2 regions of the Acidovorax sp. GW460-11-11-14-LB4 genome follow, and region 2 is predicted to be linked to the other one. Evidence: riboswitches for the same ligand, from Rfam matches in the RefSeq annotation. Region 2 holds a riboswitch; the other holds the start of a gene.
The links. A riboswitch is a leader RNA that binds a small molecule or an ion and turns the genes downstream of it on or off. The one in region 2 is predicted to bind thiamine pyrophosphate.
Positions count from the first base shown of each region.

Region 1 (6,467 bases), on a different contig from region 2:
GCACTGCAGGCCTTTGCCCAGGCGGCAGGCATCACCGTGCGCGCCATGGTGCCGGTCTCCGCCCTCAAGGGCTGGAACGTGGTGGACGCCCACGCAGGCTGGTGCGGCTATGACGGTCCTACCCTCTTGCAAGTCTTGGAAGAACTGCCCAACACCCCGGCAGACACAGCACTGGCACCGGCCTTCCCGGTGCAGTGGGTCGAGAAGTTCTCGTCCTCGTCGGACACCAGCCAGGGCCGCCGCGTGTTCTGGGGCCGCGTGGCCGCCGGCAGTTTTGCGCCCGGCACGGCGGTGCAGATCTTCCCCAGCGGCCAGCTCGCCACGGTGGCCCAGGTGCTGGACCACGCCCGCCGCCCCAAGGACGTGCCCGCAGGCACCAGCGCGGGCATCATCCTGGACCGCGAGGTGGACGTATCGCGCGGCGACTGGATTTTGGCAGCGCCCACACCCGCTGCAGCCCCAGCCGATGACGACTTTGGCGACACGCCCGCCGCCACCCCGGCCTGGCCCGCCAGCCGCGAGCTGCGCACTACCGTCGCCTGGATGGACGACGAGCCCCTGGTCGCAGGCCGCGTGTACTGGGCGCTGCACGGCCACCGCTGGGTCAAGGCCAAGGTCAAGGCTGTGGTGCACAAGCTCAACATCAACACGCTGGCCGAAGAAGCCGCCACGCAGCTCGATCCCAATGCCATCGGCCATGTGGACCTGCTGCTGCAGGAGGCGATTCCCGCCGCAGCATTCAGCCAGGCCCGCGTGCTGGGCTCGCTGATTCTGGTGGACACCGCCAGCCACAAAACCGCTGGCGCCGTGCTCGTCAACTGATCCAGATCAGCGCCCCAAGCCCCAGTCACCCCATCGGGGTGAGGGACCCTGCAACCAAAGGTCGGTGAAAGCTTTTAAAATCGAGGGTTTTCACCGACCCACACAACTCCTGTCATGACCCACGTCGTTTCCGAAAACTGCATCAAGTGCAAGTACACCGATTGTGTGGACGTGTGCCCCGTGGACTGCTTCCGCGAAGGCCCGAACATGCTCGTCATCGATCCCGATGAGTGCATCGATTGCGCCGTCTGCATCCCCGAGTGCCCGGCCAACGCCATCTTTGCCGAGGAAGACCTGCCCGCAGACCAGATCGCCTTCATCAAGCTCAACGCCGACCTGGCCTTTGCCGACGGCTGGAAGAGCATCACCAAGCGCAAGCCGGCGCTGCCCGACGCCGACGAATGGAACGGCAAGCCGGGCAAGGTCAACGAACTGATCAAGTAACCCGCCGCGCGCCCCGCTGGTGACTGAGACTTTGCAAGCGCCCGCCGTCGTAGAGACCGACGCCGTCGTCATCGGCGCGGGTCCCGTGGGCCTGTTCCAGGTCTTCCAGCTGGGCCTGCAAGGCATCACCGCCCACCTGATCGACGCCCTGCCCCATGCGGGCGGCCAGTGCGTCGAGCTGTACGGCGACAAACCCATCTACGACATCCCCGGCATCCCGGTGTGCACCGGCCGCGAGCTGGCCGCTTTGCTGCTTCAGCAGATTGCGCCGTTCAAGACCCAGTGGCACCTGAACACGCTGGTGTCCGCATTCACCGTGCAGGCCGATGGGCGCCTGCTGGTCGAAACCTCGCAAGGTTCGCAACTGCTGGCCCGCAGCGTGTTCATTGCCGCAGGTGTGGGCGCCTTTGTGCCGCGCACGCTCAAGGTGGACGGCATCGAGCGCTTTGTGGGCACCCAGGTCCACTATCAAAATCTGGCCGCGACTGTGGATGTGACCGGGCGCCACGTGGTCGTGCACGGCGGCGACGAGCCCGCCGTGGCCCGCGCCGTGGAACTGGTCGAGCAAGGCCAGACCGCACGCGTCAGCCTGCTGCACCGCCGCGACGTGTTCCAGGCGCCTGAAGCCTTGCTGCAACGCCTGCAGCAATTGCGCGATGCGGGCCGCATCCACGTCGAGGCCGCACAGATCACCGGTATTGACACTGCGGGCGACCGCCTCACCGCACTGCAGGTGGTGGATGCCGACGGCAGCACCCGCGCCCTGGCGCTGGACCTGCTGGTGGCCGTGCTGGGCATCTCGCCCCGCCTCGGACCCATTGCGGACTGGGGTTTGGCCATGGACCGCAAACAACTGGTGGTGGACACGGAAGCCTTCCGCACCAGCGTGCCCGGCATTTACGCCGTGGGCGACATCAACACCTACCCCGGCAAACGCAAGCTCATCCTGTGCGGCTTCCACGAAGCCACGCTGGCGGCCTTTGGTGCGGCCGAGGTGCTCAAAGGCGACAAGGTGGCGCTGCAATACACCACCACCAGTCTGCGCCTGCACCAGTTGCTGGGCGTGGCGCTCGCTACCTCTGCAGCTTCTGCCTCGTCTTCCTGAGTCTTCCTAAGACGGCGTCCCGAACCCGTTCCCGCTGCCACTACAATCCGCAGCGCACTTCCACCGAAGTGCCCACGCTAGGGGTGTCGAGACCGGGCCACCGGAATCGACTGAGAGAGTCCCTTTGAACCTGATTGAGATCATCCTCGCGCAGGGAAGCAAGTCCGCTATGGCACGGCCCTGAACACGTCAGGGCGCACCGGTGGGCGGCCCCTGCTCTGTATCTGCTTACGGAGCCATTCCATGTCCTCATCGCCTGCCACGCACGCCACCAACGAAGCGCTGGCCCCCGTCTCCCCCGACCGCCGCGTCTTCCAGTGGCATGACCACGCCTCGCTCTGGTTCAGCCTGGGCGTGGGCCTGCTGGTCATGCAGGTGGGTGCCTACCTGATGCCTGCGCTGGGTACCAAAGAGGCACTCATCGCCATCGTCGCCGGTTCCATCGTGGGCGCGGGCCTGCTGGGCTGGGTGGCCAAGCTGGGCTGCGACAGCGGCCTAGCCAGCGCCGGGCTGATGCACGCCGTGTACGGCCGCACGTTTGCCAGCCTGCCCATCATCCTGAACATCGTGCAGCTGGTGGGCTGGGGTACGTTTGAGCTGGTGGTGATGCGCGATGCCACCGTGGCCATCGGCCAGCAGTCGGGCGCCATGGCTGGTGCCCACTGGCCGGTGCTGGCCACGCTGCTGTGGGGCGGCGTGGTGATGCTACTGATCAGCGGGTCGATGGTGCAGCTGGTGCGCAAGCTGATTGCGCGCATTGCCCTGCCGCTGGTCGTGTTGTCGCTGCTGTGGCTGTCGTGGCAGTTCCTCTCGCTGGCGCAAACCCAAGGTTTTGAAGCGCTGTGGACACGCAAGGGCGACGGAGGCATGGGCGTGCTGCCCGCGCTGGACCTGGTGATCGCCATGCCCATCTCATGGCTGCCGCTGGTGGCCGACTACGCGCGCCATGGCAAGAACGGCGGCTCCGCACTGCGCGGCACCTGGCTGGGCTATGCGCTGGCCAATATCTGGTGCTACAGCCTCGGTGTTCTGGTGGCGCTGACCTTGCCCAGCCAGGACCTGGTGCAGGCGCTGCTGCTGGCCCAGGGCGGGCTGATTGCGCTGTCACTGATCCTGATCGACGAGGTGGACAACGCCTATGGCGACGCCTATTCGGGCGCCGTGTCGGCCCACAGCCTGCTGCCGCGCTGGGGCGTGCGCGCCTGGGGCCTGCTGGTGGCCGCGCTGTGCACCGGGCTGGCACTGGTGCTACCCATGCACAGCCTGGAGCCATTTCTGCTGCTGCTCAGCTCGGTGTTTGTGCCGCTGTTTGGCGTGATTCTGGGGCGCCTGGCCTTCGGCACCGATGCGCCCGCCCTGCTCGCGGCTGCGCGCAAGGTGAATGCGGCGCCCGTGGCCATCTGGCTGGCGGGTATCGCGGTGTACCACCTGGCACCCAAGGTACTGCCTGACGCGGGCTCTGCACTGCCCGCACTGGTGTTCAGCTTTGTGCTCGCCTGGGCCACGAGGCCCAAGGCACACTGAACCAATCAGTCACTATCAAAAGATGAGCGCTCAGCGCATGATTGACTAGCGCTTGAGCCTCAAAACACCCAAAAATCGCTCTACAGTGCCTGAAACACCCGCTGCGCCACGGGCGCGTAGCCGTGGTTGAGCGGGCCATGGCCGTGGCCGGTGGTGACATCCGCCCCGGCAGCAATGGCCCCCAGAATGTAGGCCCGTGCCTGCTCCACGGCCTGCTGCAGCGGCTGGCCCAGTGCCAGCTGCGCGGCAATCGCTGACGACAGGGTGCACCCGGTGCCATGCCCGTTGTGGGTGGCAATGCGCTGTGACTGCAACCGGTGGCCCTGACCTTGTGCGTGTTCCCCGCCTTGCACGGCCAACACATCCACCACCCAGTCGCCCGGAAGGTGCCCGCCTTTGAGCAGCGCGGCGCGGGCGCCCAGTCGCAGCAGGTCTTGCGCGGCCAGCTCCAGCGCCTCCACGCCCTCGATGCTGCGCCCCAGCAGCCATCCGGCCTCGTCCAGGTTGGGCGTGACCACTTCGGCCAGCGGAAACAGCTCCTGGACCAGCACGGCCACCGTCTCCTGGGCAATCAGCCGATCGCCACTGGTGGCCACCATCACCGGGTCCAGCACCACGTGCGGCAGCTGATAGGTCCGAATGGCTTCTGCCACCACGTGTACCACGCCCGGTGAGTGCAGCATGCCGATCTTGACGGCGTCCACGCCAATGTCCTGCACCACCGCATCGATCTGGGCCTTGAGCATCTCGGGCGGAATGCCATGGATGCCTGTCACCCCACAGGTGTTCTGGGCCGTGATGGCGGTGATGGCTGTCATGCCATAGCAGCCCAAGGCACTGAAGGTTTTGAGATCGGCCTGGATGCCCGCGCCGCCGCCGCTGTCAGACCCGGCAATGGAGAGCACGCGTGCGTAGCGGTGGCCCGTGGAGGGCAAGGAGATCGTCGGTGAAATCATGGCAAAAATTATGGCCTATGCGCCACGTCAAAACGGGGCGCTTAGGGGATGTGCTGTAATTCATTTTCCGGACGAAACAGGGGTGTCCCACCGCATGGTGCGCGACTGAGAAATACCCTGGGGCCCGCACAGAACTCTGTGCACTGCGGCACACGCAGCAGCCCCGCTACCCGATCCAGGTCATGCTGGCGTGGGGAGTTTCCATCAGCGGTGACCCCGTTTTGTCCATGGCTGCTTGCCACTACATGGACACACTGACGGAGCTATGTCACTTCCACCTTCTTCCTTTGCCATCCTGGGCGCAGGGCTCATGGGCCGTCTGCTGGCTGTGGAGCTTGCGCGTCTGGGGCACCGTGTAGACATCTACGACGCGGGCAGCCCCGCCGCCGAAAACTCTGCCGCCACCGTGGCTGCGGCCATGCTGGCCCCGCTGGCAGAGTCTGCGATCACCGAACCCGGCGTGGTGCGCATGGGCCACCACGCGTTGACGCGCTGGCCCGAGTTGCTGGCAACCTTGTCAGCGCCTGTGTTTTTTCAGCAGGCCGGCACGTTGATCGTGTGGCACCGCCAGGACGCTGCCGAAGCCCAGCGTTTCACCCGCCAGCTCGAAAACAACCAGCGCAGCCTGCCCGAGCTGCCCGCCCTGCAAAAGCTCGACAGTGGCGCCCTGGAACAGGTGGAGCCCGCCCTTGCGCACCGCTTCAACCAGGGCCTGTACCTGCCCGGCGAAGGCCAGCTAGACAACCGCCAGTTGCTGGCCGCCCTGGTGGTGGAAATGGAGCGCCTGGGAGTGCGCATGCACTGGCACACGCCCCAGTCGCCCGAAGCCTTTACGCCCGGCGCACCCGGCCAGCCTGACCGGGTGCTGGACTGCCGGGGCCTGGGCGCCAAGGGCCAGTGGAGTGCCTTGCGCGGCGTGCGTGGCGAAGTGGCGCGCATCCATGCGCCCGACGTCACGCTGCAGCGCCCCACCCGGCTGGTGCACCCGCGCTACCCCATCTACATTGCGCCCAAGGAAGACCATCTGTTTGTCATTGGCGCGACCGAGATCGAGTCCGACGACCGCTCCCCGGCCAGTGTTCGCTCCACCCTGGAACTGCTGAGCGCCGCCTATGCGGTGCACCCCGGCTTTGGCGAGGGCCGCATCCTCGAGCTGGCCACGCAGTGCCGCCCCACGCTGCCCGACAACCTGCCCGCCATCCGCCAGACCCGCCCGGGCGTGCTGGAGATCAACGGTCTGTACCGCCACGGCTTCATGATCTCGCCCGCCATGCTGGATGTGACCCTGGAGGTGCTGAACACGGGACAATCGACCCTGTCCGAACGTTTTGACCTCCGGCTGGAACTGGAGCCAGCCGCACCCGCCCCGACCGGCGTTGCAGCCCCCGCATTTGCATGAACATCTCGATCAACCAAATCCCGCACGAACTGCCCGAAGGTGCCACCGTGGCCGATGCTGTGGCCGCCATCGAAGCGCGCCCCCCGTTTGCAGTGGCCGTGAACACCACCTTTGTACCCAACACCCGCTACGCCGCCCATGCACTGCAGCCTGGCGACCGCGTGGAGATCATCTCGCCGGTCACCGGGGGCTGAGGTAGCAGAAACTCAATGAAAAC
Region 1 covers NZ_JBWKYJ010000004.1:92,429-98,895, reverse strand. Annotated here, with positions in the region: gene AC07X4_RS03540 (sulfate adenylyltransferase subunit 1) at 1-822, shown strand, start outside; gene fdxA (ferredoxin FdxA) at 937-1,266, shown strand; gene AC07X4_RS03530 (NAD(P)/FAD-dependent oxidoreductase) at 1,286-2,371, shown strand; TPP riboswitch at 2,441-2,545, shown strand; gene AC07X4_RS03525 (purine-cytosine permease family protein) at 2,615-3,895, shown strand; gene thiD (bifunctional hydroxymethylpyrimidine kinase/phosphomethylpyrimidine kinase) at 3,976-4,851, opposite strand; gene thiO (glycine oxidase ThiO) at 5,117-6,250, shown strand; gene thiS (sulfur carrier protein ThiS) at 6,247-6,444, shown strand.
Region 1: it holds a riboswitch for thiamine pyrophosphate, as region 2 does, so the genes downstream of both, AC07X4_RS03525 (purine-cytosine permease family protein) here and thiC (phosphomethylpyrimidine synthase ThiC) in region 2, are expected to answer to the same signal.

Region 2 (6,467 bases):
GCGACCACCGCGAAACCGCGACCCTGTTCACCTGCGCGCGCTGCCTCGACGGCGGCGTTGAGCGCCAGGATGTTGGTCTGGAACGCGATCCCGTCGATGACGCCGATGATGTCGCTGATCTTGTTGCTGCTGGCGTTGATATCCTGCATGGTGGATACCACGCGGGACACCACTTCCCCTCCGCGCGCCGCCACGGCAGCCGCTGAAGTTGCCATCTGGTTGGCGGTCTGCGCGGAGTCGGACGTCTGCTTCACGGTGCTGGTCAGCTCCTCCATGCTGCTGGCGGTGGTTTGCAGGTTGCTGGCCGTGTCTTCGGTGCGGTGGGCCAGGTCGTTGTTGCCCTGGGCAATTTCCCCCGACGCCGTAGCAATGCTGTCCGTGGCCGACCGTACCTCGGTCACCAGCTTGCGCAGCGAGGCCACCATGTGCGCCAAGCCATCGAGCATGGAGCCCGGTGGGGCGGCAGGGATCTGGGCATCCAGGTTGCCTTCGGCCACCTCGGACATGATGGCAATGGCGTGGGTGGGTTCGCCACCAATCTGGCGCAACACCGAGCGCGACACCAGCAGGCCGATCACCCCCACCGCCACAAACACCGCCACCACCAGTGCAAGGCTCGACCACAGGGCCTGGCGCAGCATGGCATCGACGTCGTCCGTATACAGCCCGGAGCCCACCATCCAGTTCCAGCCGTCCACTTTGACGATGTACTGCAGCTTGGGCACGGGTGTCTGCTGGCCGGGGCGCGCGAACATGGTGGGCACAAAGGCCTTGCCGTCCTTGCTGCTGCGCATGCCGTTGACCAGCAGGCCGATGATGTCCACGCCCGAACCATCCTTGACCTTGCCGAGCATGTCCTGCCCGTCCCACTCGGTCTTGAAGGGGTGCATCACGCCCACGCCCTCGGTGGTCCAGATGTAGAAATATTCGGTCTTGCCCTCGGGTCCGCCGTAGCGTGCAATGCGCAGGGCGTCCTTGGCAGCCTTCTGCGCGTCTTCCACCGACATGGCGCCACTCGCGGCCTTGGCCTGGTAACCGACCACGATGCTGTGTGCGGACTGGACGGCGGTGGTCAGCAGGTCCTTGCGGGACTCGGTGATCAGTCGCCGCTCCTGTAGGAGTGACAGGATGGCCATGATCAGCAGCGCCGTGAGCGCGGTGCCGATCATGAGCATGACTTTCATCTTGAAACTGAGTTTGCTCATGGGAGTCTCCTGTGGGGCGGGTGTCGTGCGTTCATGTTGTGGTTGTTAAGGCCCTGTGTACCAAATTGTGCGGCGAACCATGGGACCTGCACAGTAGGTGAAAACGCGGCGGTAGCTCTACGTACGCGTCGCTTTGAGGTGCGACAAGACCTCGGCACGTGCGGGGCGGTGCCGCAGAAACTAAAATGCGCAGATGCTCCAGCAACGCACCCTCAAGACCCTGACCCGCGCCGTAGGCGTGGGTCTGCACAGCGGCCAACGGGTCGAGTTGACCCTGCGGCCCGCGCAGCCGGACACAGGCATCGTGTTCCGGCGGGTGGATCTGCCGCAGCCGGTGGACATTCCCATCCGTGCCGAGGCTGTGACGGATACGAGGCTGGCGTCCACCATCGCAGTGGGCAATGCCAAGGTGCACACGGTGGAGCACCTGATGTCGGCCTGTGCGGGGCTGGGCATCGACAACCTGTACGTGGACATCACGGCCGAAGAGGTCCCCATCCTCGATGGGTCTTCGGCCTCGTTTGTGTTCCTGTTGCAAAGCGCCGGGGTGGAGCTGCAGAACGCACCCAAGCGCTTTATCCGCGTCACCCGGCCCGTGGAGGTGCGCGAGGGTGAGGGTGCCAACGCCAAGTGGGCGCGCCTCACGCCGTACCACGGCTACAAGCTCAGCTTCGAAATCGACTTTGACCACCCGGCGGTGGACTCCACTGGCCAGCGCGTCGAGTTTGACCTGGGGCAAGGCAACTACAGCCGCGACATTGCCCGCGCCCGCACCTTCGGCTTCACCCGCGATGTGGAGATGATGCGCTCCAACGGCCTGGCGCTGGGCGGCGGGCTGGACAACGCCATCGTGATGGACGACTACAAGGTGCTCAACAGCGACGGGCTGCGCTACGACGACGAGTTCGTGAAGCACAAGATCCTGGATGCCATGGGCGACCTGTACCTCATTGGCAAGCCCCTGCTGGCGGCCTACAGTGCGTTCCGCTCGGGCCACGCCATGAACAACCTCTTGCTGCGTGAGCTGCTGGCCCAGCGTGATGCCTGGGAGGTGGTCACGTTCGAGGACGAGCGCCAGGCTCCCACCGGCTTTGCGCAGCCTGCGCGCGCCTGGTAGGGCCCGCTTGCCATGTTGATCTTTCGCTGGCTGGCCATGCTGCTGCTCCTGGCGGCGGCCGTGTCGTTCGCGTTTTACGCGGGCACCGGGCAGCCGCGCTACAAGCGCCTGGGGCTAGTCATCCTCAAGTGGACAGTGATTGCCGCCGTCTTTTTCTTCGCGGTGATCCTCATCGGCCGCCTGGCCTGATGTATCTGTTGATTGGGGGGCTCTGCTGCCCCGTTTTTCCTCTGCCCTATACTCGCGCCTGCTCCGGGGTGTGCTGATGCGCTGAGATGCGAGAGGCCTGAAGAAATTCAGGCCAGCTTGCGAACCCGACGAACTTGATCCGGTTCATACCGGCGGAAGAAGAGCCGACCTCCTTGTCCCCGTGCCCGCACTCCCTGTGGGCACGCCTTGCCTCAGGTGCTGCCATGCGCAGCCACCCGAGGGGCGCACAGGTCCATTCCGGAGCAGACCCACCGCCACCGGAACCAGGAGACCTGCCCATGAACGCCCCCGATCCCCACGCCACACTGGCTGCCCCTGAAAAGTTCGCCGAGCTGCTCGCACGCACCCGCGAACCCTTCCCCGCATCCCGCAAGGCCTATATCCCCGGCCATCTGCACACAGACCTGCGCGTGCCCGTGCGCGACATCGCGCTAACCAACGGCGAGCTGGTCAGCGTGTATGACACCTCCGGCCCCTACACCGATCCCAACGCCGTGATCGACGTGCGCAAGGGCCTGGCCAGCGTGCGCGGTAGCTGGATCGCCGGCCGTGGCGATGTGGAGCACTACGAAGGCCGCGCCCCCGTAGCGCTGGACGACGGCCAAAAGAGCGAAGATGCCACCCGCCTCGCCCAGCTGCGCGCCGAGGCCGCCGCCTTGCAGCGCAAGCCCCTGCGCGCCAAGGCGGGTGCCAATGTCACGCAGATGCACTACGCCAAGAAGGGCATCATCACGCCCGAGATGGAATACGTCGCCATCCGCGAAAACGGCAAGCGTGAGTGGATGGAACAGTACATGGCCGACGCAGGCCGTGAAAAGCGCCTGATGGGCAACCCGATGGGCGCCAGCATCCCGCGCATCATCACCCCCGAATTTGTGCGCGACGAAGTGGCCCGGGGCCGCGCCATCATCCCCGCCAACATCAACCACCCCGAGGTGGAGCCGATGGCGATTGGCCGCAACTTCCTGGTCAAGATCAACGCCAACATCGGTAACTCGGCCGTCACCTCCAGCATCGAAGAAGAAGTAGAAAAGCTCGTCTGGGCGATCCGCTGGGGCGCCGACAACGTGATGGACCTGTCCACTGGCAAGAACATCCACACCACGCGCGACTGGATCGTGCGCAACAGCCCCGTGCCGATTGGCACCGTGCCGATCTACCAGGCGCTGGAAAAGGTGGGCGGCGTGGCCGAAGACCTGACCTGGGCGATCTTCCGCGACACGCTGATCGAGCAGGCCGAGCAGGGCGTGGACTACTTCACCATCCATGCGGGCGTGCGCCTGGCTTACATCCACCTCACGGCGCAGCGGCGCACGGGCATCGTCTCGCGCGGCGGCTCCATCATGGCCAAGTGGTGCATGGCGCACCACCGCGAGAGCTTTCTGTACGAGCATTTCGAGGACATCTGCGACATCATGAAGGCGTACGACGTGTCGTTCAGCCTGGGTGACGGCCTGCGGCCTGGCTGCGCGTCCGATGCCAACGACGAAGCGCAATTTGCCGAGCTGCACACCCTGGGCGAACTCACGCAAGTCGCCTGGAAGCACGACGTGCAGACCATGATCGAAGGCCCGGGCCATGTGCCCATGCACATGATCCAGGCCAACATGACCGAGCAGCTCAAGACCTGCCACGAAGCGCCGTTCTACACCCTGGGCCCGCTGACCATCGACATCGCCCCCGGCTACGACCACATTGCCTCGGCCATCGGCGCGGCCATGATCGGCTGGATGGGCACGGCCATGTTGTGCTACGTGACGCCCAAGGAGCACCTGGGACTGCCCGACCGCGACGACGTGAAGCAGGGGATCATTGCGTACAAGATCGCCGCCCACGCGGCTGATGTGGCCAAGGGCCACCCCGGCGCTCGCTCGCGCGACGATGCGCTCAGCCAGGCGCGCTTTGACTTTCGCTGGCAGGACCAGTTCAACCTGGGCCTGGACCCCGAAACGGCCAAGGAATACCACGACGAGACCCTGCCCAAGGACTCGGCCAAGGTGGCACATTTCTGCTCGATGTGTGGCCCCAAGTTCTGCTCGATGAAGATCACCCAGGAGGTGCGTGACTTCGCCGCCCAGAAGGGCGTGGCCGAGGCTGAAGCCCTGGCCCAGGGCATGCAGACCAAGGCGGCCGAGTTCCAGAAAGGCGGGGGCGAGCTGTACATCCCGCTCAAGCCCGTGTGACAGCCGCGCAATAAGCGCAGCTACTGGCCCCGAGGATTCCCTGAAACAGGGCCCCGGGGCCGTGCTTACCCTGTGCGATGGACCGCCTTGCCCGGCATATAGTCCCGCCCACCCCCGGCCCAGAAGGCGGGGGGTGTGTGTGGCACCAAATTTGCTATGCTGGACTGTCTGTTAAAAAATGTAAGGAAGAGCCATGAATGCTCTCGGCCGCTTCTCCATCCGCACGCGTCTCTACTTCGGAACCGTCTTTTCCCTGATCCTTCTGGTCGTCATTGGTGCCATGGGCTACGTGGCCCTGGACCGAACGCGCGGCACGCTGCAGGTGCTGTTTTCAGAACGCGTGCAGACGCTGACCGACATGTCCGAGCTGCGCACCACCCTGGGTGACCTGCGCCGGACCGAAAAAGACATCATCATCAACTTCAACAACTCGGTCGAGGTCTCTGCCCTGCGCGAGTCCTGGGCCAAAACCCTGACCTCCCTGCGCAAGCGCCTGGCCGATGTGCGGCAAGTGCAGTCGGGCGATGCCGAGTTTGTGGCCTCGATCGACAAATCGCTCGACGAGATCAAGCAGTACGAAACCGGCATCTCACCCATCTTCGAGAAGATCGAGGGCGCGCAGCTTGACGGCGCAGGGGGCGGCGCCTACGCCGACCGCCTGAAGGTCCACATGGAAGCCACCGACAAGCTGTTCTCCAGCCTGGCGGGTTCGGCTCGTGCGCAGATGGACGAGGCCCGCGCGGGTGTCGAATCGCGCACCTCCACCATGGCCGCACTGATTGGTGTGGGCCTGGTGCTGGCGCTGGCGGTGCTGATTCCGCTCACGTTCTTCAGCGTGCGCTCCATCACCAAGTCCCTCGGACAGGCCCAGGAGCTGGCCGAACGCATTGCCAGTGGCGATTTGTCGCGCGATGTGGCAGCCATGAACCAGGACGAAGTGGGCCAGCTGGTAGGCGCCATGGGCCGCATGCAGGACTCGTTGCGTGATCTGGTGCGCCAGGTGCAGGACGCGGCGGGCAACATCTCCACCGCCAGCTCCGAGATCGCCAGCGGCAACCATGACCTGAGCCACCGCACCGAGCAGACAGCGGCCAACCTGGAAGAGACCGCCTCGTCGATGGAGGTGCTGACCAGCACGGTGCAGCAAAGCGCCCAGGCCTCGCGCCAGGCCAGCGACTTTGCCTCGTCCGCCGCCGAAGTGGCTGCACGCGGCGGCGCCGTGGTGTCGCAGGTGGTGACCACCATGGACCAGATCACCACCAGCTCGCGCAAGATCGCCGACATCACGGGCGTGATCGATTCGATTGCGTTCCAGACCAACATCCTGGCGCTCAACGCGGCGGTGGAAGCCGCCCGTGCCGGTGAGCAGGGCCGTGGCTTTGCGGTGGTGGCCAGCGAGGTGCGCAACCTGGCGCAGCGCAGCGCCGAAGCGGCCAAGGAGATCAAGGGCCTGATCGGTTCGTCGGTGGAGCGGGTTGAAGACGGCTCGCGCCTGGTGAGCCAGGCCGGCCAGACCATGACCGAGATCGTGAGCAGCGTGCGGCGCGTGTCCGACATCATTGCGGAGATCACCGCTTCGTCGGCCGAGCAAAGCGACAACATCGGCCAGATCAGCCAGTCGGTCACGCAGCTCGACCAGATGACCCAGCAGAACGCGGCGCTGGTGGAGGAGTCCACCGCAGCGTCCGAGTCGCTGCGCGAGCAGGCGCACCACCTCAATAGCGCGGTCAGCCAGTTCAAGCTGCAGGATGG
Region 2 covers NZ_JBWKYJ010000042.1:383-6,849, forward strand. Annotated here, with positions in the region: partial or broken gene AC07X4_RS15205 (methyl-accepting chemotaxis protein) at 1-1,205, opposite strand, end outside; gene lpxC (UDP-3-O-acyl-N-acetylglucosamine deacetylase) at 1,399-2,322, shown strand; gene AC07X4_RS15215 (hypothetical protein) at 2,335-2,511, shown strand; TPP riboswitch at 2,566-2,689, shown strand; gene thiC (phosphomethylpyrimidine synthase ThiC) at 2,838-4,715, shown strand; gene AC07X4_RS15225 (methyl-accepting chemotaxis protein) at 4,909-6,467, shown strand, end outside.